4 regions of the Mesorhizobium sp. GW821-FHT07A06 genome follow, and region 2 is predicted to be linked to each of the others. Evidence: predicted binding sites of a transcription regulator. Region 2 holds the regulator's gene; each other region holds the start of a gene.
The links. The regulator PhoB, encoded in region 2, activates phosphate uptake and scavenging genes when phosphate is short. The targets are predictions, from matches to a motif close to TGTCATNNANCTGTCAT.

Region 1 (7,012 bases), on a different contig from region 2:
ACGGTGCGCAGGAACTGGCTGACATAGCCGATCGTTTGCCGGCGCACGGCAAGCACGGTGCGCGGGCTGGCATTGGCGAGATCGATCAGCCCGTCCTCGTGACTGACGATGATCTGACCTTCATCGACGGCATAGTTGCCGTAGAGCATTTTCAGGATCGAGCTCTTGCCGGCACCGGACGGACCGCCGAGCACCGTGCATTCGCCAGCCTTGATCGAGAATGAGACACCAGCGACGACGGGCAGCTTGATGCCGTCACGCAGGTGCATGGTGAAGCTCTTGGCGACGTCGGAAACAACGAGCGGGGTTGGCATGATCAGTGTCCTTTGTCTTGCCGCATGATCCGGTCCGAAAACCGGCTTCCACTTTTCGGGATCATGCGGCTACACCTGCAGAATCGAGGAAACGAGAAGCTGCGTGTAAGGCGCGCGCGGATCATCGAGCACGCGGTCGGTGAGTCCGCTTTCGACGACGCGGCCGTCCTTCATCACCATCATGCGCTGGGAGAGAAGACGTGCGACGGCAAGGTCGTGGGTGACGACGATGGCCGCGAGACCAAGATCGGTGACCAGTCCGCGCAGGAGATCAAGCAGTCGCGCCTGCACCGAGACATCGAGGCCGCCCGTCGGCTCATCCATGAACACCAGCCGTGGGCCGGTGACGAGGTTGCGGGCGATCTGCAGGCGCTGGCGCATGCCGCCGGAAAAGGCGCGCGGCTCGTCGTCGATGCGGTCTTCCTCGATCTCGACGCGTGACAGCCAGTCGACGGCCGTGGCGCGGATCTTGCCGTAGTGGCGGTCGCCGACCGCCATCAGCCGTTCGCCGACATTGGCGCCGGCCGACACCGTCATGCGCAGGCCATCGGCCGGGTTCTGGTGGACAAAGCCCCAGTCGGTGCGCATCAGGAAGCGGCGCTCGGCCTCGCTCATGCGGTAGAGCTCACGAAACTGGCCGTCGCGCATGCGGTAGCTGGCGGTGCCGGAGGAAGGTAAGAGCCGCGTCGACAAGCAGTTGAGCAGCGTCGTCTTGCCGGAACCGGATTCGCCGACGACAGCCAGGACCTCGCCCGGCCACAGGTCGAAGGTGACGTTGTCGCAGCCGACGCGCGAACCGTAGAATTTGGAGAGCGCCGAGACGCGCAGCAACGGTTCGTCGGTCATTGTGCCGGCTCCATTTTTTCCGAGGCATGATCGGCATCGGGGGCAAGGTGGCCGCGATGGCCGTCGGCTCGCCGCTTCTCGCAGTGGTCGGTGTCGGAGCAGACGAACATGTGGCCGCCATGGTCGTCGAGGATGACCTCGTCGAGATACACGTTCTCGGCGGCGCACAGCGCGCAAGGCTGGTCGAAGGTCTGCACCTCGAAGGGGTGGTCCTCGAAGTCCAGGCTGACAACATCGGTGAAGGGCGGCACCGCGTAGATACGCTTTTCGCGACCGGCGCCGAACAGCTGCAGGGCAGGCGAGCGGTGCATCTTGGGATTGTCGAATTTCGGCGTCGGCGAGGGATCCATGACATAGCGGCCTTCGACCTTCACCGGATAAGCATAGGTGGTGGCGATGCGGCCATGCTTGGCGATGTCCTCGTAAAGCTTCACATGCATGAGGCCGTATTCCTCCAGCGCATGCATTTTTCGCGTTTCGGTCTCGCGCGGCTCGAGGAAGCGCAGCGGCTCGGGGATCGGCACCTGGTAGACCAGCACCTGGCCCGCGGTCAGCGGATGTTCGGGAATGCGGTGGCGGGTCTGGATGATGGTGGCGCTGGCGGTATCGGTGGTGACAGCGACATTGGCGACCTTCTTGAAGAAGGCACGGATCGACACCGCGTTGGTGGTATCGTCGGCGCCCTGGTCGATGACCTTCAGCACATCATCCGGACCTATGATCGAAGCGGTGACCTGGACGCCGCCGGTGCCCCAGCCATAGGGCATCGGCATCTCGCGCGAGGCGAACGGCACCTGATAGCCGGGGATGGCGATGCCCTTGAGGATCGCGCGGCGGATCATCCTTTTGGTCTGCTCGTCGAGATAGGCGAAGTTGTAGGTGGCTATGTCGGTCATGATGCTATCTCCAATCCCTTGGCATAGCGCGCCAGCCGGTCCGCAAGCGTGCCGGTGTGCAGTTCGAACATGTGGTTGTCGTCGTCGTAGAAATAGATCGAGCGGCCTTCGCCCTCGACGCGCGGACGCGGCGGGCGCATGTGGAGGCCTAGCTTGGCGACACGCTCGGCGTAACGGTCGAAATCGGCGTCATCGATCTTGAAGGCGATGTGGTTATAGCTGCGCTCCGGCAATGCCTCGCCTTCCATGATGGCGATCCAGATGTCGCCGATCAGGAAGAATTTTTCGCGCGACAGCGAGAACTGGTCGGCGTCGCTGGCATAGACCTCGCGCGCGTCGAAGACGCCCTCGAGGATGGCGCTCATCCGGTCGAGGTCGCGGACGATGAAAGTCATGTGGGACAGGCCTTCGATCATTCCGCGGCCTCCCGCTTTTCGTCCACCTTTGTGGGGTGCTCCCGAGCGTCGTACTCGGCGCGCATACGGCGCACGAGGTCGAGTTCGGCCTGGAAGTCGACATAGTGCGGCAGCTTCAGATGCTCGACGAAGCCGGTCGCCTGGACATTGTCGGAGTGCGAGATGACGAACTCCTCGTCCTGGGCGGCGGCGACAATGTCCTCGCCGAGTTCGGAGGCGCGCAGAGCCCGGTCGCAGAGCGCCATGGCCATCGCCTTGCGCTCGCTCTGGCCGAAGACGAGGCCGTAGCCGCGGGTGAATTGCGGCGGCGCCTTGGCCGATCCCTTGAACTGATTGACCATCTGGCATTCAGTGACCCGCACCGTGCCGAGCGGGGCGGCGAAGGGCAGTTCGGGAGTGTCGAGTTCCAGTTCAACCTCGCCGATGCGGATTTCGCCGACAAAGGGATGGTTGCGGGCATAGCCGCGCTGGGTGGAATAGCCGAGCGCCAGCAGGAAACCCTCGTCGCCGCGCGACAGCGCCTGCAGGCGGATGTCGCGCGCCATCGGGAATTCCAGCGGCTCGCGGGTGATGTCGCCAGGCACGTGGTCCTGCGGCATCTCGCCATCCGGTTCGATCAGGCCTTCGCGGGCAAGGATCGCCGAGACGCGCGGCATGGCCTGCGCTTCCGTCTCGCGCTGCAACGGCTCGGCGACATCGGCGCCGGCGGCAAGCTCGGGATCGAGCAGCCGGTGGGTGTAGTCGAAGGTCGGGCCGAGAAGCTGGCCGCCGGGCAGGTCCTTGTAGGTTGCCGACACGCGCCGCTCGACCCGCATCGTGCCGGTGTCGATCGGCTTCGAATAGCCGAAGCGCGGCAGCGTGGTGCGATAGGCGCGCACCAGGAAGATCGCCTCGATCATGTCGCCGCGCGCCTGGACGATGGCGAGTGCGGCCAGTTCACGATCATAGAGCGAGCCTTCGCTCATCACCCGATCGACGCCGAGCGACAGTTGCTCGACGATCTGGTCGAGGCGCAGGGCGGGCACCGAACGGTCGCCGCGCCGGCGGTCGGCGAGAAGGCTGTGGGCATTGGCGATTGCGGCCTCGCCGCCCTTTACCGCGACATACATCTTCAAGCCTCCATCGTCTTGATACGCGTCGTGCGCGGAAGGCAGGCTATGCCTTGCGATGTGGCGAGGATGATGTCGACGCCGCGCGGAAAGCGCTTGTTGTTCTGCTTCCACTGCTCGATGAAATGACGCGGCATCTGTGCCGGCGCGATCACGGCGCTGGTTTCGATGCCGGGGCCTTCAAGCAAGAGCGGCGCACCTGAAGCGAGGTCGCTGACCTGGAGAATCAGTGTGGTCGATCTGTCGGGATAATCTTGCGTGCCTTGCGCAAAGCCGTCGAGCGCCATCATCTCGGCCGGTGTTGCGACAAACGCGAAATGCGCGTCGGCCGGCGTGTTGGCGAGCGGCGCGCCGGTGTGGAAACCAAGCCAGGAGCCGATCGCGGAGGAGGTGTGAAGGGCCGGGTCGAGCCAGAGCGGCGTGTCGTTGTCGCACAGCGCCAGTGCCACCGCGCCTGACGTTGCCGAGAGCGGCGCCGGCGGACGGGCCAGGACAGGCAAAGCCTGCACGCTGCCTGGCCGCGCCATCGCATCCATGATTGCGCGGAACACGGTCTGGGCGTTGAACACCGGATCGGCGAAGCCGCCCTCGATCGATTGTGCTGCGATATCCATCAGTCCTCTCCGCGAACCATGGTGAAGAAATCCACCTTCGTTGCCGCCGTCTCGGCGCGGCGTTTTTCGTTGGCAGCGGCAAGCGCCGACCTCAGAGGCGCAATCAGGCTGGTCTCGACTTCGGCGCGGCTGGCAGGGTCCTGCCACAGCGCGTCGGCTATTGCCGCCAGCCTTGCCTTCTGCTTGTCGCGACCAAGCGCGTAGCAATGGCCGACCTGACCGGACGGCAACCGGACGGTGGCGCGGGTGACGGTCGCCTCGCCGACATTGAAGGGCGCACCGCCGCCGCCGATACGGCCGCGCAGCGTCACCAGGCCGGTCTCGGGGCCACGCAGCAGTTCGGCCTGCGAGGGCAGGCCGGCCTCGTTCCAGAGCCGGACGATGTCGTCGCCGCTCGATTGCGCCAAAGTCGCCATGGCGGCCTTGCGCTCGGCCTGGTCGCGGGCTTCCTGTCCTCGCATCAGCAGCATTCCTCTTTGCCAAATTTGTCTATTGATATAGACAACTATACAAATTATACATATTACCTAACGCGAGTCCATGACGCGTGGATGACAGGCGATGGAAGGCGGGGGCAAATTCATGGCCGGACGACAGGAAGCCGACAGTATCGAACGGCGCAGCGGCGTCTCACTGTGGCGCCAGATTGCCGACAGGATCCTGCAGGCGATCGCCGCCGGGGATTTCGCCGAGAATGCCGCGCTGCCGCCGGAGGTGGCGCTCGCCGAGCGCTATGGCGTCAACCGTCACACGGTGCGCAGCGCCATATCAACGCTCGTGCAGGAAGGGGTGCTGCGGGCCGAGCAAGGGCGTGGCACCTTCGTCTTGTCACGCAAGCGGCTGTCCTATCCGATCGGCGCGCGCACGCGCTTTTCAACAGGCCTGCAGGGGCAGACATCGGAACGGCATATCGTGCTGCTCACTTCATTGGTCGAGCCCGCAAGCCAGCGTGTCGCCGAGGGTCTTGGGTTGGCCAGGGGTGCCGAGGTGATCCGGCTCGAGACACGCGGTGAAGCCGATGGACGGGCGGTGTCGCGTGCTGCCGGCTGGTTCGATGCCAGTCGTTTCGCCGGCATCGACAAGGCGATGGCCGAGACCGGGTCTGTCACCGCGTCGCTGGCTCGTTTCGGGATAGACGATTATCTCCGGCAATCGACCGTGCTGTCGGCGCGCCATGCAGATGCCGCCGATCTTGCCGACCTGGACCTGCAACCGGGCGCTATCGTGCTGGTCACCGTGGCCGTCAACGTCACCCCGGACGGCCAGCCGATCCAGTTTTCCGAATCGCGGTTTCCGGCCGAGAGGGTGGAGTTGAAGCTGTCGGCGCTGTGAGTCGGCGGCGGCGGGCTACCCCACCTCGATCACAGCCTTGATCAGGCCGGATTTCTCGTGCGCCCAGCGGGCGAGATCGCGCGGGGTGCCGCCGAGTGTGGTGCGGTGTGTGACGAGCTTGGCCAATGGCACGGCACCATTGCGGATCGAGGCAGCGACATGGTCGAAGTCGGCGCGCAAGGCGTTGCGGCTGCCGATCAGCGTCATTTCACGCTTGTGAAATTCAGGGTCGGAAAAGACGATGTCGTCCTTGACGACGCTGACCAGCACCAGCGTCCCGCCGTGGGCGACATGGGCGAAGGCCGACTGCACCGATTGGGTGTTGCCGGTGGCATCGAAGACCACGTCGAAGCCTTCGCCTGATGTCGCTTCCCTGACCAGATCCGGCGCCGCGCCGCGCGAGCCATCGAGGGTCTTGAAGCCGAGTTCGGTTGCGGCGAAGGCGAGCCTCTCGCTGCTCATGTCGAGGAGGGTCACGTCAAGCTCGGCGATGCGGGCGAAGATGGCGGTGCCGAGCCCGATCGGGCCGGCGCCAATAACCAGCGTGCGGGCACCGGGATCGGCGCGGGCGCGCCGCACGGCATGCGCGCCGATGGCCAGGAATTCGACGGCGGCGGCGTCGGCCAGCGACAGGCCATTGGCCGGATAGAGATTCTGCGCCGGGACAAGAATGCGTTCGCACATGGCGCCGTCGCGATGGACGCCGAGCACCTCGATCCGGACACAGCAGTTCGGCTTGCCGTGCCGGCAGGCGATGCACTTGCCGCAGGAGAGGTAGGGGTTGATGACGACCGGCTCGCCAACGGGAAGGTCGACGCCCTCGCCGGTCTCGACGATGGTTCCCGACACCTCATGGCCCATGATGCGGGGGTAGGCGAGGAAAGGGTGCTTGCCCTCGAAGATGTGGTAGTCGGTGCCGCAGATGCCGACATGGCTGACCGCGACCAGCGCCCAGCCGGCCGGTGGCGCGCCAGGCTCGGGACGGTCTTCCAGGACGAGTTCGCCAGGCGAGCGGCAGACGACGGCTTTCATGTTTTCAATCCAGTCTCCAATGAAATCGCCGGCCTGAAACGATTGACGCAATTCCGCACGGAAAACCGTTTCACACTTTCCTGGAATGCTTCAGACAGGCCGGCGATCGCTTTCGGTTTGTTGCTATTTACCGCCGCGGCGGCGCAGACCGTCGAAATAGACGATGACGATGATCAGCGCGCCGGTGATGATGCGCTGCCAGAAGGCGTTGACGTTGAGCAGGTTGGCGCCGTTGTTGATGGTGGCGAGAATGAACGCGCCGAGCAACGGGCCGTGCACCGAGCCGACAGCGCCGAACAGCGAGGTGCCGCCGATCACCGAGGACGCGATCGCCTGCAGCTCCCAGCCCTCCGCCTGGGTCGGGTTGCCGATGCCGATGCGCGAGGCCAGGAGCACGCCGACAAAGGCCGCGCAGAGGCCCGACAGCGTGTAGGCCATGTAGATGGTGCGCTG
Region 2 (7,012 bases):
TTCAGGAACCGGGCAACCGCGCCAAGCTCCGACGCACGCGCGGTGTCGACCTGCGGGTTGGACGTCGTGTCGGTCATGATTTCCTCCCACCGGCCGGCCATCCGGCACGGATGCCGGAACGCAGCCTAGAAGCTATCCGCCTGAGGCGGAAACACAAATTTTTTTGAGAAAACGCCGCGGCTTTTGGGCCGCGGCGTCGATGTCGAACCGTGCTGCGCCGTTCTAGTTGCAGGCCGCGACGCTGCCGGCGGCGACGCCCGCGCAGACTTCGTCCTTCTTGATCCAGCCGGCATCGATGACGAGATTGAGATTGTCCTTGGTGATGGCGACAGGGGTCAGGAACAGCGACTTGACGGTGTTGCCACCAGGTGTCGTGAAATCCTTCACGCCGGCAATGTCGGTCATCTTCTTGCCGTCAGCCAGCTGCGAGGCGATCTCGGCGGCATTCTTGCCGAGCTCGCGCGCGTCCTTCCACACCGACACGGTCTGGGTGCCGAGCGCGATGCGGTTCAGCGCGGCATGATCGCCGTCCTGGCCCGACACCGGCACGGTACCGGCAAGGCCTTGCGCCGTCAGCGCCGCGACGACACCGCCTGCGGTGCCGTCATTGGCGGCAACCACGGCATCGACCTTGTTGTCATTGGCCGTCAGGAACTGTTCCATGTTCTTCTGGGCGTTGGCGGGCAGCCAGCCGTCCGTATAGGCCTCGCCGACATTCTTGATCTTGCCGCTGTCGATGGCCGCCTTGAGCACTTCCATCGAGCCCGAGAACAGGAAATCGGCATTCGGATCGGCTCCCGAGCCCTTGATGAAGACATAGTTGCCTTCCGGCTTGACCTTGAACACCGCGCTGGCCTGCAAGCGACCGACTTCCTTGTTGTCGAAGGTCAGGTAGAAGACGTCCTTGTTCTCGATCAGTCGGTCATAGCCGACGACCGGAATGCCTTCGTCCAGTGCTTTCTGCACCGCCGGGCCGATCGCCGAAGCATCCTGCGCCAGGATGATCAGCGAGTTGGCGCCCTGCGAGATCAGGCTCTCGACATCGGTAAGCTGCTTGCCGGGATTGGACTGCGCATCGGCGGAAATGTACTTGTCGCCGGCGGCCTCGATCGCCTTCTTCATGGCGGCCTCGTCGGTTTTCCAGCGCTCTTCCTGGAAGTTCGACCACGAAACACCGATGACCTTGTCCTTCGCCTGCGCGACCGACGCAAGCGTCAGCGACATGGCGACACCCGCCAGGATGGCGGCCGTGAATCTCTTCATGATATCCTCCCTGCGCCGCGTATGGCGCGACCAAACTGACCCGAAGGCCGGCACAGAGGCTCTATTTTTTCGAGCCTCAAAAAAAATACTGGTCCATCGTCGAAACGCTGTCAACATCGATTCTGATGGATATTGAGGTGTCGCGGACTTTTTTTCGAGCCCCGCAATAAATAAATGACAGCACCATCCGCTTCTGCCAGTATTTGTCCCGGTTGCCGGCAGTGTTCGAGGGGCAGGAAGAACCGCGGCGACCGGGGAGGATGTGGGAAAGTATGTCGGTCGGAATCCGCCACGACGATCTGCGCCGGCGCAACCGCGCCATGGTGATTGCGGCCGTGCGCCGGGCCGGCCAACCGTCGCGCACCGAGATCGCCGCGACCACCGGCCTCAGCCATTCGACCATATCGGCGATCTCTTCCGACCTGATCGGCGAAGGCATCCTGGCCGAGGGCAAGCCGAGCGAGGCCGGTGCGCTCAAACGCGGCCGGCCACAGGTCGGCCTCGGCCTCAACCCGGAGGCCGCGGCCATCATGACCGTGGTGCTGTCGCTGAATTTCCTGTCCGTCGCCGTCATCGACTATGCCGGCCAGGTGATATCGGAGGAACAGCGCCGGCTGGACACGCTGACCATGTCGCGTGAGGCGCTGATCGGTGAATGCGTCGCCATTGTACGGCGCCGCCTCGAGGATCCCGATATCGACGTGCGCAGCGTCGCCCGCATCGCACTGGCGATCCAGGGCATCACCGACACCGAGGCCAGGGCCATGCTGTGGTCGCCGATCACGCCGCAGACCGATATCGCCTTCGCCGACATACTGGAAGCCGAGTTCGGCATCCCGGCCACCATGGAGAACGACTGCAACATGATGGCCGTGGCGCTGCGCTGGCGCGACCCCGAACGCTACCGCGACGACTTCATCGCCATCCTTTTGTCGCACGGCATCGGCATGGGCCTGGTGCTGAAGGGCGAGTTGTTCACCGGCACCCATTCGTCGGGCGGCGAGTTCGGCCACATGATCCATCGGCCAGGCGGCGCGCTCTGCCGATGCGGGCGGCGCGGGTGCGTCGAGGCTTATGCCGGCAACTACGCCATCTGGCGCAATGCCAGGCAGCTTGGCGAGGACACCGAGCCGGTCGCCGATGTCAGCGATGCGCAGATGCGGGCGCTCGCCGCCACGGCACGTGAACGGGCCGGGCCCGAGCGCGAAGCCTATCGCAAGGCCGGGGAAGCACTGGGTTACGGCCTCGGCAGCCTGTTCGCGCTGATCGATCCCGCCCCCGTGGCCATGGTCGGCGTCAGCGCCGCCGCCTTCGACCTGATCGAGCCGGCATTGCGCGAGGCGATCGCCCAGACCGCTGGCGGCCAGCACTCGAAATCGATTTCGTTCGACACCGAACCGAACGAGCTGCCCCTGATCCGCGAGGGCTGTGCCATGCGCGCACTGACCTTCGTCGATCAGGAAATCTTCGCGCCGGGCGTGCAGGCGAGAGGGAGTGCTGGGAAGAATGTGGCTTGAGCGAACGCCTGTGCCGATCCCACAGATCAGCGCTGGAGATTGGCCGAGCCCCCTCGAGGTCGTCATCCCTGGCCGGAGCAGGAGCGAAGCTCCGTCGCGGAGACCCTGGGATGACGAAGCCATAAGCTCTGAGCCAACACCAAATGCGTTCTATCCGGGAGCGGATGCAACCCGTCAACGCTTCCGCGCCAAGGACCTAATCCTCACGGATCGCGTAGCCTGCCCCACGGATGGTGCGGATGACGTCGGGCATGCGGCCATTGTTGACCGCCTTGCGCAGGCGGCCGACATGCACATCCACGGTGCGCTCGTCGATATAGATCGTCTCACCCCAGACATTGTCGAGCAGTTGGCTGCGCGAGAACACGCGGCCGGGATGGCGCATCATGAATTCCAGAAGGCGGAATTCGGTCGGCCCAAGCCGGATCTCGCTCTTCTTGCGGTAGACCCGGTGCGATTCACGGTCGAGCACGATGTCGCCGACCTTGAGCACGCTGGACAGCACTTCCGGCTTGGCGCGGCGCAGCAGCGCCTTGACGCGGGCCATGAATTCCGGCGTCGAGAACGGCTTGACCAGATAGTCGTCAGCACCGGTCGAAAGGCCGCGCACGCGGTCGCTCTCCTCGCCGCGCGCCGTCAGCATGATGATCGGCAGCCGTTCGGTCTCGGGCCGCATGCGCAGGCGCCGACAGAGTTCGATGCCGGACACCGCCGGCACCATCCAGTCGAGCACCAGAAGGTCGGGCACGTTCTCCTGCAGGCGGATTTCAGCCTCGTCGCCGCGCGGCACCACCTCGACCTGGTAGCCTTCGGATTCAAGATTGTAACGGAGCAGCACTCCCAGCGGCTCCTCATCCTCCACCACCATAATGCGTGGCGCGATCATCGATTGGTCACCTCTTGCGTCAAGCCGCCGGCGCCGACATCGCCGTCTCGTCCTGTTTGGGGCGGTTGGCGGGCAGTTGCGTGCCGGTCAGGACATAGTACGCGTTCTCGGCGATGTTGGTCACATGGTCGCCGATGCGTTCGAGATTCTTGGCGCAGAACAACAGATGCGTGCAAGCGGTGATGTTGCGCGGATCTTCCATCATGTAGGTCAGGAGTTCGCGGAACACCGACGTGTATTTGACGTCGATGCGTTCGTCGTCGGCGCGCAGCTTCGCAAGCGCGGCGGCATCGCGCGCCGCATACTCCTCGATCACGCCCTGCACCTGGATCAGCACCAGTTGCGCCATGGCGTCGATGGAATGCGACAGGTCGCGCGGCGTTGCGGCGAGACCGACGGTGCCGACGCGCTTGGCGATGTTCTTGGCAAGGTCGCCAATGCGTTCGAGGTCGCCGGCCATGCGGATCGACCCGACGACATGGCGCAGATCGTCGGCCATCGGCTGGCGCTTGGCGATCAGCGTGATGGCGCGATCGTCGAGTTCGCGCTGGCGTGCATCCATGATGGCGTCGTCGGAGACCACGCGCTGTGCCAGCGCATTGTCGGAATTCAACAGCGCCTTGGTGGCACCGCCGACCATCGAGCCGGCGAGATCGCCCATGTCGCTGATCAGCCTGCTGATCTGTCCGAGATCCTCGTCGAAGGCTGCGACTGTGTGTTCGGCCATGATCCTGGTCCTCGTAATGCGTGCGATCAGCCGAAGCGGCCGGTGATGTAGTCTTGCGTGCGTTTTTCGCGGGGCGACGTGAAGATCTTCTCGGTACGGTCGAATTCGACCAGTTCGCCCAGATACATGAAGGCGGTCTGCTTCGAGACGCGCGCCGCCTGCTGCATGTTGTGGGTGACGATGACGATCGTGTAGTCGGCTTGCAGCTCGTCGATCAGTTCCTCGATCTTGGCGGTCGACAGCGGATCGAGCGCGGAGGCCGGCTCGTCGAGCAGGATGACCTCCGGCTTCACCGCCACCGTGCGGGCGATGCACAGCCGCTGCTGCTGGCCGCCCGACAGGCTGAGGCCGCTGGCATTGAGCTTGTCCTTGACCTCCGTCCACAGGGCTGCGCGCTTCAGCGCCTGCTCGACACGGCCGTCCATCTCGGCCTTGCTGATCTTCTCATAGAGCCTGACGCCGAAGGCGATGTTCTCATAAATCGACATCGGGAACGGCGTCGGCTTCTGGAACACCATGCCGATCTTGGTGCGCAAAAGGTTGAGGTCCTGCGAGCGGTCGAGAACGTTCTGGCCGTCGAGCAGCACCTGGCCCTCGGCGGTCTGCTTGGGGTAGAGCTCGTAGATGCGGTTGAAGACGCGCAGCAGCGTCGACTTTCCGCAGCCGGAAGGGCCGATGAAGGCGGTGACGCTGCGCTCGGGCAGCGACAGCGTGATATCCTTCAGCGCCTTCGACTGGCCGTAGTAGAAGTTGAGGTTCTTGACCTCGATCTTGGCCTTGGCCGCCGCCTCGGCGGCGATCGTCATGTCTGGAGACAACATCTGGCTCATTTGTCCTCTCTGCGTCCTGTCAGGCTGCGCGCAAAGATGCTGAGCGCGAGAACCGTCAATGTGATTATGAGTGCGCCGGTCCAGGCCAGTTGCTGCCATTCCTCGTAGGGGCTGAGAGCGAACTGGAAGATGGTGACTGGCAGGCTGGCCATCGGCGCGTTGAGATTGCTGGACCAGAACTGGTTGTTCAGCGCCGTGAAAAGAAGGGGTGCGGTCTCGCCGGAGATGCGGGCAATGGCCAGCAATATGCCGGTGACGATGCCCGAAAGTGCCGCGCGATAGGCGACCGAACGGATGACCACCCAGCGCGGCGCGCCGATCGCGGTGCCGGCTTCGCGCAACGCGTTCGGCACCAGATTGAGCATGTCCTCGGTGGTGCGCACGACGACCGGGATGACCAGGATGGCCAGCGCGACGGCACCGGCGATCGCCGAGAAATGCCCCATCGGCCGCACCATCAGCTCGTAGACGAACAGACCGATGATGATCGATGGCGCCGACAGAAGAATGTCGTTGATGAAGCGCACCACGGTGGTGAGCTTCGAGAAGCGGCCGTATTCAGCCATGTAGGTGCCGGCCAGCACGCCGATCGGCGTGCCGACGATGATGCCGATGATGGTCATCACGATGCTGCCGTAGATAGCGTTGAGCAGGCCGCCGGCGTCACCGGGCGGCGGGGTCATTTCGGTGAACACCGACAGCGAGACCCCCGACAGGCCCTTGTAGAGCAGTGCGCCGAGGATCAGCGCCAGCCAGGCAAGGCCGATGCCGGCGGCGATGACGCACAGCGTCATCATCACGCCATTCTTGCGCTTGCGGCTTTGGTGAAGCGACGCGGCTGTCGACATCGGTCAGGCTCCCGTGCGGGCATCGATGCGCATCAGCATGTAGCGTGCGATGGCAAGGATCAGGAAGGTGATAACGAACAGGATCAGGCCGAGCGCGACCAGCGAGGAGGTGTAGAGATCGCCGACGGCTTCGGTGAATTCGTTGGCGATGGTCGCCGAGATGGTCGTTGCCGGCGCGAACAGCGACGTGCTGATGCGGTGGGCGTTGCCGATGACGAAGGTCACCGCCATTGTTTCACCAAGCGCGCGGCCGAGAGCGAGCATGACGCCGCCCATGATGCCTATGCGCGTGTAGGGAATGACGACCCGGCGCGTGACCTCCCAGGTCGTGCAGCCGATCCCATAGGCCGATTCCTTCAGCACCGATGGCACCGTATCGAACACGTCCTTGGTGATCGAGGTGATGAAAGGCAGGATCATGATGGCCAGGATCATCGCCGAGGTCAGCAGGCCGATGCCATAAGGAGGGCCGGCGAACAGGCCGTTCAGGCCCGGAATACCGTGGAACACGCTGATAATGAAAGGCTGCACCGTCGTCTGCAGGAACGGTGCCAGCACGAACAGGCCCCAGATACCGTAGATGATCGAAGGGATGCCGGCCAGCAATTCCACCGCCATGCCGATCGGGCGCCGCAGCGGGCGCGGGCAGAGCTCGGTGAGGAAGATGGCGATGCCGATGCCAAGCGGCACGGCGATCAGGATGGCGATTGCCGAGGTGATGATGGTGCCGTAGATCGGGGCCAACGCACCGAACTTCTCCGTCACCGGGTTCCAGCTTTCGCTGGTCAGGAAGGAAAAGCCGAAAGTCGACAGGGCTTGCCAGGAACCGGCAAACAGCGAGATCGCGACGCCCCCAAGCAGCACCAGCACCAATATCGCGGCGGCACGGGTTGTCGCGTGGAAGATTGAGTCGGTCAGCGCGAACCGTCGAACGGTGGCAT
Region 3 (7,012 bases), on a different contig from region 2:
TTGAGCGCGCGCTACCGTTCCGGAGAAGGCGGCAGCGTGACCGAGCAGGACGCGGTCAGGCGCATGCTCGACAAGGGTGGGGCCAAGCCAAGCGCCACCGAGTACATGCTGCAGCAGGTCATCTTCGTCGTGCCGGCCGCCGAACGCAGCGCGACGCTGGCCAAGCGCAAGCGCGAGGCTGACGCCATGCGCGCCCGCTTCAACGGCTGCAACACGACGCGCGAGTTCGCCAAGGGCCTGATCGACGTCACCGTTCGCGATCTGGGCCGGGTGCTGGCGCCGCAACTGCCGCCGGACTGGGCCGAGCAGATCAAGGCCACCAAGGTTGGCGGCGCCACTGTCACGCGCGAAACCGAGCGCGGCGTCGAGTTCATCGGCATCTGCTCGTCGCGCGAAGTGTCCGACGACAAGACTGCCCAGATGGTGTTCCAGAGCGAAGGCTCCAACGACAAGGCGGCCGACGATCTCAGCAAGAAATATGTAGACGAGCTGAAGGCGAAAGCCCGCATCGTCAAGCGCTGACGTGAGCAGCGCGATGAACGCGCTGGCGCTTAGCGTTGGCGATCCGTCCGGCATCGGCCCCGAAATCGCTATCACCGCCTTCCTGGCGCGCGAGGCAGTCGGCTTGCCTGCCTTCTATCTCTTGGCTGATCCGGCGCTGATCGCATCGCGGGCAAGCCACCTCGGCGTGTCGGTGCCGATCGTCGAGACAACGCCGGCGCAAACGGCGCAAGTTTTCGTCGATAGCCTGCCGGTCGTTTCACTGGCCGCCCGGTTCATCGACAGCCCCGGCAGGCCGAATCCGGCCAATGCGGCCGGCACCATCGAGGCGATCGACCGCGCGGTCGCCGCCTGCCTCGCTGGCGACGCCGCTGCCATGGTCACCTGCCCTATCGCCAAGAAGCCGCTCTACGATGCCGGCTTCCGCTTTCCCGGCCATACCGAATATCTGGCGCATCTGGCGGCCCGGCACGGTGGTGTCGACGTGACGCCGGTCATGATGCTGGCAGGCCCTGATCTGCGCACCGTTCCCGTCACCATCCACATCGCGCTGGCCGAGGTGCCGAAGTCCCTGACCACCGAATTGATCGTGGCGACCGCGCGCATCACCGCCACAGACCTCGCCAGCCGCTTCGGCATCGCCAGGCCGAGGCTTGCCATTGCCGGCCTCAATCCGCATGCTGGCGAAGGCGGCTCCATGGGCCAGGAAGACGAACGTGTGGTGCGCCCGGCGGTCGACATCCTGCGCGCCGAGGGCATCGATGCTTTCGGGCCTCTACCGGCCGACACGCTGTTCCATGCCCGGGCGCGGGCGGGCTATGATGTCGCGCTGTGCATGTATCATGATCAGGCCTTGATCCCGGCCAAGGCGTTGGCTTTCGACGAGGCGGTCAACGTCACGCTCGGCCTGCCCTTTATCCGCACGTCGCCCGACCATGGCACGGCCTTCGACATCGCCGGCAAGGGCATTGCACGGCCCGATAGCCTGATCGCCGCGTTGAAGCTCGCCAGACGGCTCGCCGACATCGACAACAAGGCCGCGGCCGCATGAGCGCTCCCGTTTCCGGTCCGAACGCATGAGCATCGACGGGCTGCCGCCGCTGCGCGATGTGATCGAGCGCCATGGGCTACAGGCGAAAAAGGCGCTCGGCCAGAATTTCCTGCTCGATCTCAATTTGACGGGCAAGATCGCACGCAGCGCCGGCGACCTGACAAGCACCGCGGTGATCGAGGTTGGTCCGGGGCCTGGCGGCCTGACAAGAGCGCTGCTTTCCAACGGCGCCCGCCGGGTTGTCGCCATCGAGCGTGACGAGCGCTGCCTGGCGGCACTGGCCGAAGTCTCCGCTCACTATCCCGGTCGGCTGGAGGTGATTTCAGGCGACGCGCTGAAGACCGACTTCGCCGTCCTCGCCGCGGCAGCAGGCGGAGATGATGGCACGGTGAGGATTGTGGCCAACCTGCCCTACAATATCGGCACGGAATTGCTCGTCCGCTGGCTGACTGTGATGGATTGGCCGCCTTTCTACGCCTCGATGACGCTGATGTTCCAACGTGAGGTGGCCCAGCGCATCGTCGCCGCGCCTGGCAGCGATGCCTATGGCAGGCTTGGCGTGCTGGCCGGCTGGCGCACGCAAGCCAGGATCGCCTTCGACGTGCCGCCCCAGGCCTTCACGCCGCCGCCCAAGGTCACCTCTTCGGTGGTGCATCTGGAGCCGCGCGCGACACCCCTGCCCACTGACGTGAAGAAACTCGGCCGCGTCACCGAAGCCGCGTTCGGCCAGCGCCGAAAGATGTTGCGGCAGAGCGTGAAAAGCCTGGGCGGCGAGGCCTTGCTTGAGCGCGCGGGCATCGATCCGACGAGACGCGCCGAAACGCTCAGCGTCGAGGAATTTGTACGCCTGACGAACGCGGTGTAGCTCCCTTCCCGCCGCTTGCGGGGAGACGATGCCGACAGGCAATGAGCGGCGCAAACCATTTTCAGAGTACGGTGTGCTGCCCCATCCGGCCCTTCGGGCCACATTCTCCCGTGAGATCGAACCCCCTTTGCCGTAACGAGCGCGGCAGGCGCGTCATATCGTCGCATATTGCGACGGAAGGTGTCATGATGGTCATTCTGGCCTGCTTCCAGAAGTCCGCCAGCAGCGCGGCGGACGATGCAGTATTCTGAGAATGACATGACAATGTATTAAAACTGTGATCAGTTCGGGCGATAGTCGCGCAACTGCTTAATCATGAAGTTCTTGAATGGGAGCCCATGAACGCCAGAAGCCTTCTTTCGGATTATTCGAATCCGAATCGATTCGCACGTGGGATGCCCACGGCGCTGTGTCATTTTCATTCATCGCAAGCGCACGACGCGCGCCCTACCCAATCATCGGAGAAGGCGCGCTAAGCGCCCCACGCTTTTCCGTTTTCCATTTTCCGGTCCCAAAGCAGAAAGGAAGCGCAGCATGTCTTCACAATCGAGCCTGAGGTTGGCGATGCGGGCATTGTTGGTCCGCGAGAATTTTGGCGAAGAATCAGCTGCGGGACGCGCGATGGCGGCCCTGGTCGATGAACTGGAACGGCGCGAGATCGAAGTCGTGCTTTCTTCGGCCGTCGACGACGCGCTTGCGATCGTTTCGACCGATCCCTCGATCCAATGCTTGCTACTCGACTGGGATCTGAGCAAAGGCGACGAGCATCAGGCGGCGCGCACGATCCTGGACGCGATGCGCGATTTCAACGCCGACGTGCCAATCTTCCTGCTCGCCAACCGCAGCGTGGCCTCAACGATCCCGGCCGACGCGATGACCAAGGCCGACGATTTTATCTGGCTGCTCGAGGACACTGCCGACTTCATCGGCGGGCGCGTCTTCGCGGCGCTGCAACGCTATCGCTCGACAGTCCTGCCACCGATGTTCGCCGGTCTCGTCGAGTTCGCGCGGACCTATGAATATTCTTGGCACACCCCGGGACATACTGGCGGCACCGCTTTTCTGACCTCGCCCGTCGGACGGGCCTTCTTCGAGTTTTTCGGGGAAAGCCTGTTCCGGTCAGACCTGTCGATTTCGGTCGGCGAACTCGGCTCGCTGCTGGACCATAGCGGGGCGATCGGCGCGGGCGAACGCTATGCCGCGAAGGTCTTTGGATCGGACCGGAGCTATTATGTCACCAATGGTTCGTCGACATCGAACCGCGTAATATTGATGGCGAGCGTGACACGTGACCAGGTCGCGCTGTGCGACCGCAACTGCCACAAGTCTGTCGAACATGCGATGACGCTGTCGGGCGCGATCCCGTGTTACCTGATGCCGACGCGCAACGCGCTGGGGATCATCGGACCGATCCCGCCCGAGCGACTGACCCCCGCCGCGCTGCGCCTGCTGGTCAGCGAGAATCCACTGGTGCCGATCGGTCCCGATGCCAGGCCGGTCCACGCGGTCATCACCAATTCGACCTATGACGGGCTTTGCTACAATGTCGCGCGCGTCGAGGAACTGATGGGCGAAAGCGTCGACCGGCTCCATTTCGACGAAGCCTGGTACGCCTATGCGCGCTTCAACCCGATTTATCGCGAACGCTTCGGAATGCACGGTGAACCGGCGACGCGCGATCGGTCGAAGCCGACCGTCTTCACAACCCATTCGACGCACAAGCTGCTCGCGGCGCTGTCGCAGGCGTCGATGATCCATGTTCGCGACGGCCGCAACCCGATCGACCATGCCCGCTTCAACGAAGCGTTCATGATGCACGCATCGACCTCGCCCTGTTATCCGATCATCGCGTCCAACGATGTGTCGGCGGCGATGATGGATTCGTCGGGCGGAAAACTGACCGGCACATCGATCCGCGAGGCGATTGCGTTTCGCCAGATGGTGGCGCGACTGTCGGCTCAAATGGCGGAGGACAATAGCTGGTTCTTCGACCTGTGGCAGCCAGCCAAGGTTCCAGACGCGCGCGGACGCACCGTCGCCTTCCACGAAGCCGATCCGGAACATCTGGCGACCGAGCCGTCGTGCTGGTACCTCGAGCCCAACGCCGAATGGCACGGCTTCGGGAATATCGAGCCTGGTTATTGCATGCTCGATCCGATCAAGGTGTCGATCCTGACCCCCGGAATGGACCCGACGGGCGATCTGCGCGCGGTCGGCATTCCCGCGAGCATCGTTACCGCCTATCTGGCGGCGCGCGGTATAGTCGGCGAGAAAACCACCGACTTCACGATCCTCTTCCTGTTCTCGCTAGGCGTCACCAAGGGTAAATGGGGAACGCTGGTCAACGCGCTGCTCGATTTCCGCAAGGATTATGACGCGAACTGCCCGCTCGATCGCGCGATCCCCAGCCTCGTCGCCGATCATCCCGATCGTTACGCGGGCATGGGACTGCGCCAGCTTGCCGACCTGATGTTCGCCGCGATGGGCGACCTCAAGACGACGCGGATGATGTCCGAGGCGTTCGGCATCCTCCCCAAGCCCGACATGAGCCCTGTCGCCGCCTATGAGCAGCTGGTCCGCGGCAATATCGAGAAGGTTGCGCTTGATCAGGTCGCGGGCCGCACGCTGGCGACAGGGATCGTCCCCTATCCCCCGGGCATCCCGCTGATGATGCCGGGCGAAAATGCCGGTCCCAAAGGCGGGGCACTGATCGGTTATCTCAAGGCGCTCGAAAGCTACGACCTGCGCTTCCCCGGCTTTGGGCACGATACCCACGGGGTCGAGAATGAGGATGGCGTCTATCACGTGTTGGTCGTCAAGCATTGAAGGGGAAGCGAAATGGCTGAAGAAGCAGCGGCTGCGCCCGCAAGCGGGGGCGGCAACAAGATCGGGGTGGTTGCCGCCACATTAATGGTGGCAGGCAACATGATGGGATCGGGCGTATTCATGCTGCCCGCCAATCTTTCGGCGATCGGAAGCATCGCGCTGATCGGATGGATATTCACGATTGTTGGCGCGGTCGCGCTGGCGCTCGTCTTCGCCAAGCTGGCAGCGATCGATCCGGCGGCGGGCGGCCCTTATGCCTATACGCGAAAGGCGTTCGGCGATTATATGGGATATCAGACAAACCTCATTTACTGGCTCGCGAACGTCATTGGCAACGTCGCGCTCGCGGTCGCTGGCCTTGGCTATCTCTCGCATTTCTTTCCGGTGCTGAAAGTTCCGGTGGTGATGGCATTCGCCGCCATCGCAGTCATCTGGTTCTTCACCTACGCCAACATCCTCGGCCCCAAGCTGGTCGGTCGGCTCCAGAGCTTCACCACCGTGTTCGCGCTGGTCCCGATCTTCGGGATGGCGCTGTTCGGCTGGTTCTGGTTCAGCGCCGACATCTATGAATCGGCGTGGAACGTCTCCGGCAAGAGCGACACAAGCGCGGTAATGGCCACGCTCACCTTCACACTCTGGGCATTTATCGGCGTCGAAAGCGCGTCCGTCTCGGCCGGCGTCGTCGAGAATCCCTCGCGCAATGTCCCGATTGCTACGGTCGGCGGGGTGGTGCTGGCATCGGTCGCCTATATACTCAGCTCGTCGGTCATCATGGGCATGATCCCAAACAAGGAATTGCTGGTTTCATCAGCGCCCTTCGCGGATGCCGCGCGGCTCGCGCTGGGCGATTTTTCTGGCAGTGTAGTCGCGCTCTGCGCCGCCGTCGGTTGTCTCGGGTCGCTGGCGGGCTGGACCTTGCTCGTCGGCCAGTCGGCAAAAGCCGCGGCGGATGACGGGCTGTTCCCTGGCATCTTCGCGCGGGTCAACAAGCGCGGCGTCCCCTCGCTGGGCCTTGTCATCGTGGCGACGATCATGAGCATTCAGGTGCTCGCCACCATGTCGCCGACCGCAAGCGAGCAGTTCGGCAAGATCGCGTCGATTGCGGTCATCATGACATTGCTGCCTTATATTTACTCGATGATCGCCATAAAGGTGCTCGGCTATCGCAAGATGCCCCACGCGCAGTACACCTTCTTCGTGATCACGGGGCTGGCGGGGGCGGCCTATTGCATGGTGGCGCTGGCTGGCTCCGATGGAGAGCAAGTGCGGTGGTCACTGATCTTCGTGATCTCCACAATCGTTTTCTACTCGGCGTCGATCACCCGCAAGCGCGATATCGAGGAAAAGCATCTCCATCCGGGTGGGCGTTCGCCCGTCTGGGTGCGTTATCTCGCACTGGGTGTTACCATTGCCGCGCTGGCCGTAATGTTCTGGCTGTCGGTGGGCCGCTATTCCGGTCTCGACCTTCACTCGCGCTCTGCATCGCCGCCGAACGTATCGGAGACGGTCGACAAGATGGTGCCACAAGAGACGCCCTGATGGACTGGCGTGCGATGACCGATGCGGATCTCGATCGAGTGACGAACCTCGCAGAGGCGGTTCACCTCGATTATCCCGAGAACTCATCGGTCTTCGCCGCCTGTTTCCGCCTCTATCCGGCAGGATGTCATGTTCTGGACATCGGCGACGGCAGGATTGGCGGCTACCTGATCTCACATCCAGGGCGGCTCGACACGCCGCCGGCACTCGATGTGCCGCTGAAGCGGCTG
Region 4 (7,012 bases), on a different contig from region 2:
CGTCGTCAATGCCTCGGCTGTCGAATCGAACAATCAGCTCGAAGTCGTGCTGGTGCTGGACAATACCGGCTCGATGGCGGGTGCCCGCATGACGGCATTGAGGGCGGCAACCAAGTCCCTGCTGGACACTCTGGAGGCGACAAAATCGCCGACGCGCCAGGTGCGTGCCTCGGTGGTTCCCTTTGTCACGGCGGTCAACGTCAATGGCGATGGGTTCGACCCGTCCTGGATCGACATGGACGGGAAATCCTCCACCAACGGCATCAATTTCCCCGTCATCGACGGCAAGCGGCCGACCCATATGGCGCTGTTCAAGCAACTGGGGCTGAAGGGCGGATGGAACGACACCGGATGGAAAGGCTGCGTCGAGGCTCGCCCCGGCACCTACAACATTTCCGATACGCCACCGGACCCGAACAAGCCCGACACGCTGTTCGTGCCCTATTTCGCTCCCGACGATCCAGCACCTGCCACCAAGCCGTCCGGCTCCTATGGCAACTCGGCGACCGGCTACAACAATTCCTACCTCGACGACACCATAGACAAGAACAAACTCAAGCAGTCCGGCATCAATGTGCTGGGTATCGACCTCAGCGGCCTGCTCGGAGGTGCGATCGACGCGTCGTTGGGCGCTGATCTGGAAAAAATCGCCAAATATGTCGCCTCGACGAACAAGCTCGTCACCGAGACCGGCACCGCCATCACCGTTGGGCCGAACCGCTCCTGCCCGACCCCTATCGTTCCCTTGACCGACGACTTCGTCAAATTGCGCAAGGCGGCGAGCCAGATGACGGAATGGAACGGTTCCGGCACCAATGTCTCGGAGGGCCTGTCGTGGGGCATGCGGGTGCTTTCACCAGGCGCGCCCTATACCGATGGGGTGCCATTCAAGACGCCGGGCGTCAGCAAGATCGTCATGCTGCTCACCGACGGCGAGAATGTCGTCTATGGCGCCAGCAATCAGCCGACCAAGTCCGACTACACGTCCTATGGATATCTGGCGGGTGGCCGCTTCGGGTCCGACAACCAGACAACGGCGGCCCGCAATGTCGACGCCTGGACCAAGAGCGTGTGCACGCAATTGAAGAACGAGGGCGTGCAAATCTATACGATGGTGCTGCAGTCGGACACCGCCGCCAACCGGGCGCTTTACAGCGCCTGCGCTTCCGACCCGAGCGATTATTACGCCGTCAACGACCCGGCCAAACTGCCGAACGTCTTTCAGCAGATCGCCAACAAGTTCTCGAAGCTACAACTCACGAACTGAGCGCTCGATCTCGAGAGGGCTGCCTTATCTGATGTGCGCCCCTCAACTTGTATGGGCGACGATCTTGTCGACCGTCTCGGGGAAAAAGTCGGGCGCGGCATGGCGCTTGCCGAACATCATGTCGTACTGGATGAGCCGGAAATCGCGGATTGCCGGGTTGATCTCCTTTTGACGCGACCAATCGGGCGTGGCCTCGCCGGCCGGGGTCAGCAGCAGGTTGCGGTCGACGACGCGGTAGCGCTCCCGCATCTCGCCCAGGAAGCCCGTGTAGTAGGGATGGGTGATGCCGGCCGCGGTCAGGATATGATAGGGCAGGAATGCCGGGCTGACCGTGCCGAGGTCCGCGACCGGGCCGGAACGGTTCGACCAGATGATCAGCGGTGTCTCGTGATGGTCAAGGGCTGCTTGCGGTGTCGGCTCCTTGCGTGGCGCGACGTTGTCCTTCAGGAAGCCGGTCTCGACATAGACCGGCCCCAGTGGCGGCAGATGGTCGCCGAAGAAGGCGACAATCGTCGGCCGCTCGCGCTTCTTGGCCCATTCGATCAGCCGTTCAAGGCCGTGGTCCGCGTCGGCGGAACCCTCCGCATAGCTCAGCAGCGAATCGCGCGCCCACTGGCTGATCGGCGCCTGCACGGCGTGGGTCGGGTTGTAATAGCGGTTCGGTTCATAGGGGCCATGGTTCTGCAGGCTGACCGCGAAGAAGAACACCGGATCGTCACTTGCGTCGGCTTCCCGGATGATCTCATCCGTCATCGCCGCATCCGATGCCAGCGGTCCGCGCTTTTCCATGGGCGGCAGCGTCTCTTCCGACTTGAAATCGTTGAAGCCGAAATCGGCGTACACTGCGCCACGGTTCCAGAACCAGTTGGTGCCCGGATGGATGGCGCGCGCCCGGTAGCCCTCGCTCTTCAGGAAGGTCGCCATCGATGGTGTCGGCGTGCGCACATATTGCTGGTAGGGGATGCTGCCGGCCGGCAGGAAAGCGTTGGAAAAACCGGTCAGCGCCTCGAATTCGATATTTGCCGTCATGCCGCCGAATTCAGGCGAGAACATCGAACCGGAACGCAATGCCCGCACGGTGGGGATGGGATCCGGTGTGATGGTGACGCCGGGCAGCTTGGTCGGATCCCAGAAGGATTCGCTCATGACGACAATGATGTCTGGCCTTTCATCGGGCACCGAGGCCATTATCTGCGGCCGGTCGATCGCCGCGATCGCCTTTTCCGTATAGCCCGGGGGTGCCGAGACATGGGCCATCGGCACGTTGAGCGCGAAGGCTAGTGCAAAGCCGTTGGAGGCGTAGTTTTCCTTCTGGTCCCACATGATCGGGATGATCTGCAGCCGATCCCTGGTCCATGAGAAGGTGGCATAGTCCATGATCGAGACGAAGAAGGCGAGCAGCGGCACCGCCAGCGTCAGCCGGGCAAGGCGACCCTTGTGGCTGAGCGCGGGAACCTTGCGGCGCCACTGCCGCCAGCCATAGACGAGCAGCGACAGGCCGGCGACGATGCCGACGACCATGGCGAGCGCGGTCATCGGCCGTTCACGCACCAGGAGCGGCAACAGCGCGAAGATCTGGCGAGCGTAGAGGAAATCCGTCGGGTAGAGCGGATCGCCGAGATAGTGCGACTTCTGGTGGCCGACAAATGCCAGCGAGAGCGTCAATGGCGCGACGATCATCAGGCTCTGGTGGCTGCGGCCGAGCACGGCGTCGAGGCCGATCAGGATCAGCGCGAACACCACGATGGTCGTCCAGCCCGGCTTGAGCGGCTGCAGGAAGAAGAAGACGGTGCCGGCAAAGTCACCGCGCACGATCCATTCGATGGCGAACACCAGGATGGTTGAGATCGCCAGGCTGATCAATCCGTAACGGACAACCGGCCATCTCCGGCCCGGCAGATAGCCGGTGGACGGATCGTCTTCCAGGAACTGAGGCGCGGCTTTACCGGCGCGTTTCGAACTCTTTGCCACTTTAACTTCCCACCCGGCGACAACCCAAGTCACGCGATTGTCATATAATTGTCACGCAAAGCTAGCGCCTGTGGCGAAAATAAGAAGAGCCAGCGAACGATTCGTGAGCGGTTTTCATCAGGAGTGATCGCCAAAAACCCTTTCGGAACAGGCACTCGGCGCATGGTTTGGGTCTGGGCACGGGTCGAAGCGGGCTTGACTTGGCGGGCTGCCTTGCGCCACAGGCAGGAAAAATTCGCGTATCAGATAAGCACATCAGTCTTCGGGAGCCCTAGCATGGCCGTCGCATTCACCTTTCCGGGACAAGGCAGCCAGGCTGTCGGAATGGGCAAGGATCTTGCCGATGCCTTTCCGGAGGCGCGCAGGATCTTCCAGGAAGTCGACGACGCGCTCGGCGAAAACCTGTCGAAGCTGATCTGGGAAGGTCCGGAAGAGACGTTGACGCTGACCGCCAATGCGCAGCCGGCACTGATGGCGGTTTCGCTGGCCGCCGTGAGGGCGCTGGAAGCGCGCGGTTTCTCGCTGAAGGGCAAGGTCGCCTATGTCGCCGGCCATTCGCTGGGCGAGTATTCGGCCCTTGCCGCCGCCGGCTTTGTTTCCGTCGCCGACGCCGCCCGCCTGCTGCGCATTCGTGGCAACGCCATGCAGGCGGCGGTGCCGGCCGGCGAGGGCGCCATGGCGGCGATCATCGGACTCGAGCAGGAGGATGTCGAAGCCGCTTGCACCGAGGCCGCGCAAGGCTCCGGCAAGGTCTGTCAGATCGCCAATGACAATGGCGGCGGCCAGCTGGTCATCTCCGGCGCCAAGGCCGCGGTCGAGCTGGCGGCGAAACTGTGCACCGAAAAGGGCGCCAAGCGGGCGCTGATGCTGCAGGTCTCGGCGCCCTTCCATTCCGCCTTGATGGCGCCGGCGGCGAACGTCATGCGCGATGCGCTCGCCGGGGTGGCGAAGAACGCGCCGGCGGTTCCCGTGGTGTCCAACGTCACCGTGACACCGACCGGCGATCCGGATGAGATCGCCCGGCGCCTTGTCGAGCAGATAACCGGCCGCGTGCGCTGGCGCGAAACGGTGGAATGGTTCGGCGCCAACGGCGTTGTGACGCTTTACGAGATCGGCGCCGGCAAGGTGCTGTCGGGCCTGGCCCGGCGCATCAACCGCGATATCGCTACATCAGCCATCGGCACGTCGGCCGATGTTGAGGCGGCACTGGCCGCACTCGCATAATACACTGGCGATTTGACCCCTTCCGTGTGAAGGGTGTTTTCTCAGATCAGGAGACAAAAATGTTCGAACTGACCGGCCGCAAGGCGCTCGTCACCGGCGCATCGGGAGGCATCGGCGAGGCGATCGCCCGCGTGCTGCATGCTCAAGGCGCCATTGTCGGCCTGCACGGCACTCGCATCGAGAAACTCGAAACACTGGCCGCCGAACTCGGCGACCGGGTAAAGCTGTTTCCGGCCAATCTGTCGAATCGCGACGAGGTCAAGGCGCTTGGCCAGAAGGCGGAGGCCGATCTCGAAGGCGTCGACATCCTGGTCAACAATGCCGGCATTACGAAGGACGGGCTGTTCGTGCGCATGTCGGACGCCGATTGGGATAGCGTGATCGAAGTCAATCTGACCGCCGTTTTCCGGCTGACGCGCGAACTCACCCATCCGATGATGCGCCGCCGCCATGGCCGCATCATCAACATCACCTCGGTGGTTGGTGTCACCGGCAATCCCGGCCAAACCAACTATTGCGCCTCCAAGGCTGGCATGATCGGCTTCTCCAAGTCGCTGGCGCAGGAGATCGCCACCCGCAACATCACCGTCAACTGCGTTGCCCCGGGCTTCATCGAATCGGCGATGACCGACAAGCTCAACGACAAGCAGAAAGAGGCGATCATGGCGGCGATTCCGACGCGCCGCATGGGCACGAGTGTTGAAGTGGCGTCCGCCGTCGCCTACCTCGCCTCCAACGAAGCCGCCTACGTCACCGGGCAGACCATCCATGTCAACGGCGGCATGGCGATGATTTGACCAGACATGGCGGGGTTGTGAAAAGAGACCATTTCACCTTGGACCTCGGCCATTTTTCGTGTAATGCGGCCCGCAACCCGGCGGTTCGGGCAAAAACCGGTCCGTGGCCGTTGCGTTTCCGGCAGGACCATCTTTCAGCTTGATTAGCGGCATTCTGCCCGCTAACGAAGACAGACAAACAAAAGACGAGGATGCCCAAATGAGTGACACCGCAGAGCGCGTCAAGAAGATCGTCATCGAGCACCTTGGCGTCGATGCCGACAAAGTGACGGAGCAGGCGAGCTTCATCGATGATCTGGGCGCTGACAGCCTCGATACGGTCGAACTCGTCATGGCGTTCGAAGAAGAGTTTGGCGTCGAGATTCCCGACGACGCGGCCGAGACCATCCTGACCGTCGGCGATGCGGTGAAGTACATCGACAAGGCTTCGGCCTGACGCTTTCCGCAGTCATCACCGGGGAGGACCTGCGATGAGGCGTGTCGTCGTCACGGGCCTTGGGTTGTTGTCGCCGTTCGGCATGGGCTTCGAGCACAGCTGGAAGGAGCTTCTGACCGGCCGCAGCGCCGCCAAGCGCATCACCGAGTTCGAGGTGGAGGATCTTGCCTGCAAGGTCGCCCACGTCATTCCGCGTGGTGACGGCAGCAATGCGACCTTCAATCCAGAGGCCGTGCTCGAGCCCAAGGAATTGCGCAAGATCGGCGACTTCATCCTGTACGGGATTGCCGCCGCCGACGAGGCGCTGAAGGATTCCGGCTGGGAGCCCAAGACGCATGAGGAGCAGTGCGCCACCGGCGTGCTCATCGGTTCCGGCATTGGCGGCATCGAGGGCATCGCCGAGAATGCGATCATCCTCAAGGAGCGCGGTCCGCGCCGCATCAGCCCCTTCTTCATCCCGGGCCAGATCATCAATCTTGTCTCTGGCCAGGTTTCGATCCGGCACGGGCTGAAAGGCCCCAACCATGCCGTCGTCACTGCCTGTTCGACCGGGGCGCACGCCATTGGCGATGCTGCCCGGCTGATCATGTGGGGCGATGCCGACGTCATGGTCGCCGGTGGCGCCGAAGCGCCGGTGACGCGGCTGTCGATCGCGGGCTTCGCCGCCTGTCGGGCGCTGTCGACCGAGCGCAATGATACGCCGCAGACGGCCTCGCGTCCCTATGACCGTGACCGAGATGGCTTCGTCATGGGCGAGGGCGCCGGTGTCGTGGTGCTCGAAGAGCTCGAGCACGCCAAGGCGCGCGGGGCGAAAATCTATGCCGAGGTGACCGGCTACGGTCTCACGGGCGACGCCTATCACATCACCGCACCGGCTGAAGACGGCGACGGCGCCTTCCGTTGCATGACGGCGGCGTTGAACCGGGCCAAGCTTGCGCCATCCGATGTCGACTACATCAACGCGCATGGCACCTCGACCATGGCCGACACGATCGAGCTCGGCGCCGTCGAGCGGCTTGTCGGCAATGCCGCGTCGAAGATTTCGATGTCGTCGACCAAGTCGTCGATCGGCCATCTGCTGGGGGCGGCTGGTGCCGCCGAGGCGATCTTTTCGATCCTCGCGATCAGAGACAATATCGCGCCGGCGACCATCAACCTCGACAACCCGGAGCGTGAAACCGCGATCGACCTGGTGCCGAACAAGCCTCGCTCCCGCCAGATCGACGTGGCCCTGTCCAATTCCTTCGGCTTCGGCGGCACAAACGCTTCGCTTGTATTCCAGCGCTACAATGGCTGATCGTCCGGCCGCCGGACGAC

Region 1: the regulator PhoB is predicted to act here: its motif matches at 4,736-4,752, upstream of phnF (phosphonate metabolism transcriptional regulator PhnF).
Region 3: the regulator PhoB is predicted to act here: its motif matches at 2,665-2,681, upstream of AC07SZ_RS02130 (Orn/Lys/Arg family decarboxylase).
Region 4: the regulator PhoB is predicted to act here: its motif matches at 3,277-3,293, upstream of AC07SZ_RS02065 (LTA synthase family protein).

The regions. Positions count from the first base shown of each region.
Region 1 is NZ_JBWKRC010000004.1:231,459-238,470, forward strand. Features, by position in the region: gene phnL (phosphonate C-P lyase system protein PhnL) at 1-314, opposite strand, end outside; gene phnK (phosphonate C-P lyase system protein PhnK) at 384-1,160, opposite strand; gene AC07SZ_RS15375 (alpha-D-ribose 1-methylphosphonate 5-phosphate C-P-lyase PhnJ) at 1,157-2,056, opposite strand; gene fosX (FosX/FosE/FosI family fosfomycin resistance hydrolase) at 2,053-2,472, opposite strand; gene AC07SZ_RS15385 (carbon-phosphorus lyase complex subunit) at 2,469-3,581, opposite strand; gene phnH (phosphonate C-P lyase system protein PhnH) at 3,584-4,195, opposite strand; gene phnG (phosphonate C-P lyase system protein PhnG) at 4,195-4,656, opposite strand; gene phnF (phosphonate metabolism transcriptional regulator PhnF) at 4,778-5,527, shown strand; gene AC07SZ_RS15405 (zinc-binding alcohol dehydrogenase family protein) at 5,543-6,559, opposite strand; gene AC07SZ_RS15410 (ABC transporter permease) at 6,683-7,012, opposite strand, start outside.
Region 2 is NZ_JBWKRC010000005.1:491,857-498,868, reverse strand. Features, by position in the region: gene AC07SZ_RS19600 (sugar ABC transporter permease) at 1-77, opposite strand, end outside; gene xylF (D-xylose ABC transporter substrate-binding protein) at 223-1,263, opposite strand; gene AC07SZ_RS19590 (ROK family protein) at 1,536-2,780, shown strand; gene phoB (phosphate regulon transcriptional regulator PhoB) at 2,977-3,666, opposite strand; gene phoU (phosphate signaling complex protein PhoU) at 3,686-4,393, opposite strand; gene pstB (phosphate ABC transporter ATP-binding protein PstB) at 4,420-5,223, opposite strand; gene pstA (phosphate ABC transporter permease PstA) at 5,220-6,071, opposite strand; gene pstC (phosphate ABC transporter permease subunit PstC) at 6,075-7,012, opposite strand, start outside.
Region 3 is NZ_JBWKRC010000001.1:441,243-448,254, reverse strand. Features, by position in the region: gene AC07SZ_RS02145 (peptidylprolyl isomerase) at 1-522, shown strand, start outside; gene pdxA (4-hydroxythreonine-4-phosphate dehydrogenase PdxA) at 536-1,552, shown strand; gene rsmA (16S rRNA (adenine(1518)-N(6)/adenine(1519)-N(6))-dimethyltransferase RsmA) at 1,578-2,417, shown strand; gene AC07SZ_RS02130 (Orn/Lys/Arg family decarboxylase) at 2,952-5,243, shown strand; gene adiC (arginine/agmatine antiporter) at 5,256-6,782, shown strand; gene AC07SZ_RS02120 (GNAT family N-acetyltransferase) at 6,782-7,012, shown strand, end outside.
Region 4 is NZ_JBWKRC010000001.1:429,021-436,032, forward strand. Features, by position in the region: gene AC07SZ_RS02060 (pilus assembly protein) at 1-1,267, shown strand, start outside; gene AC07SZ_RS02065 (LTA synthase family protein) at 1,310-3,238, opposite strand; gene fabD (ACP S-malonyltransferase) at 3,515-4,462, shown strand; gene fabG (3-oxoacyl-[acyl-carrier-protein] reductase) at 4,522-5,259, shown strand; gene AC07SZ_RS02080 (acyl carrier protein) at 5,459-5,695, shown strand; gene fabF (beta-ketoacyl-ACP synthase II) at 5,730-6,992, shown strand; gene AC07SZ_RS02090 (hypothetical protein) at 6,980-7,012, opposite strand, start outside.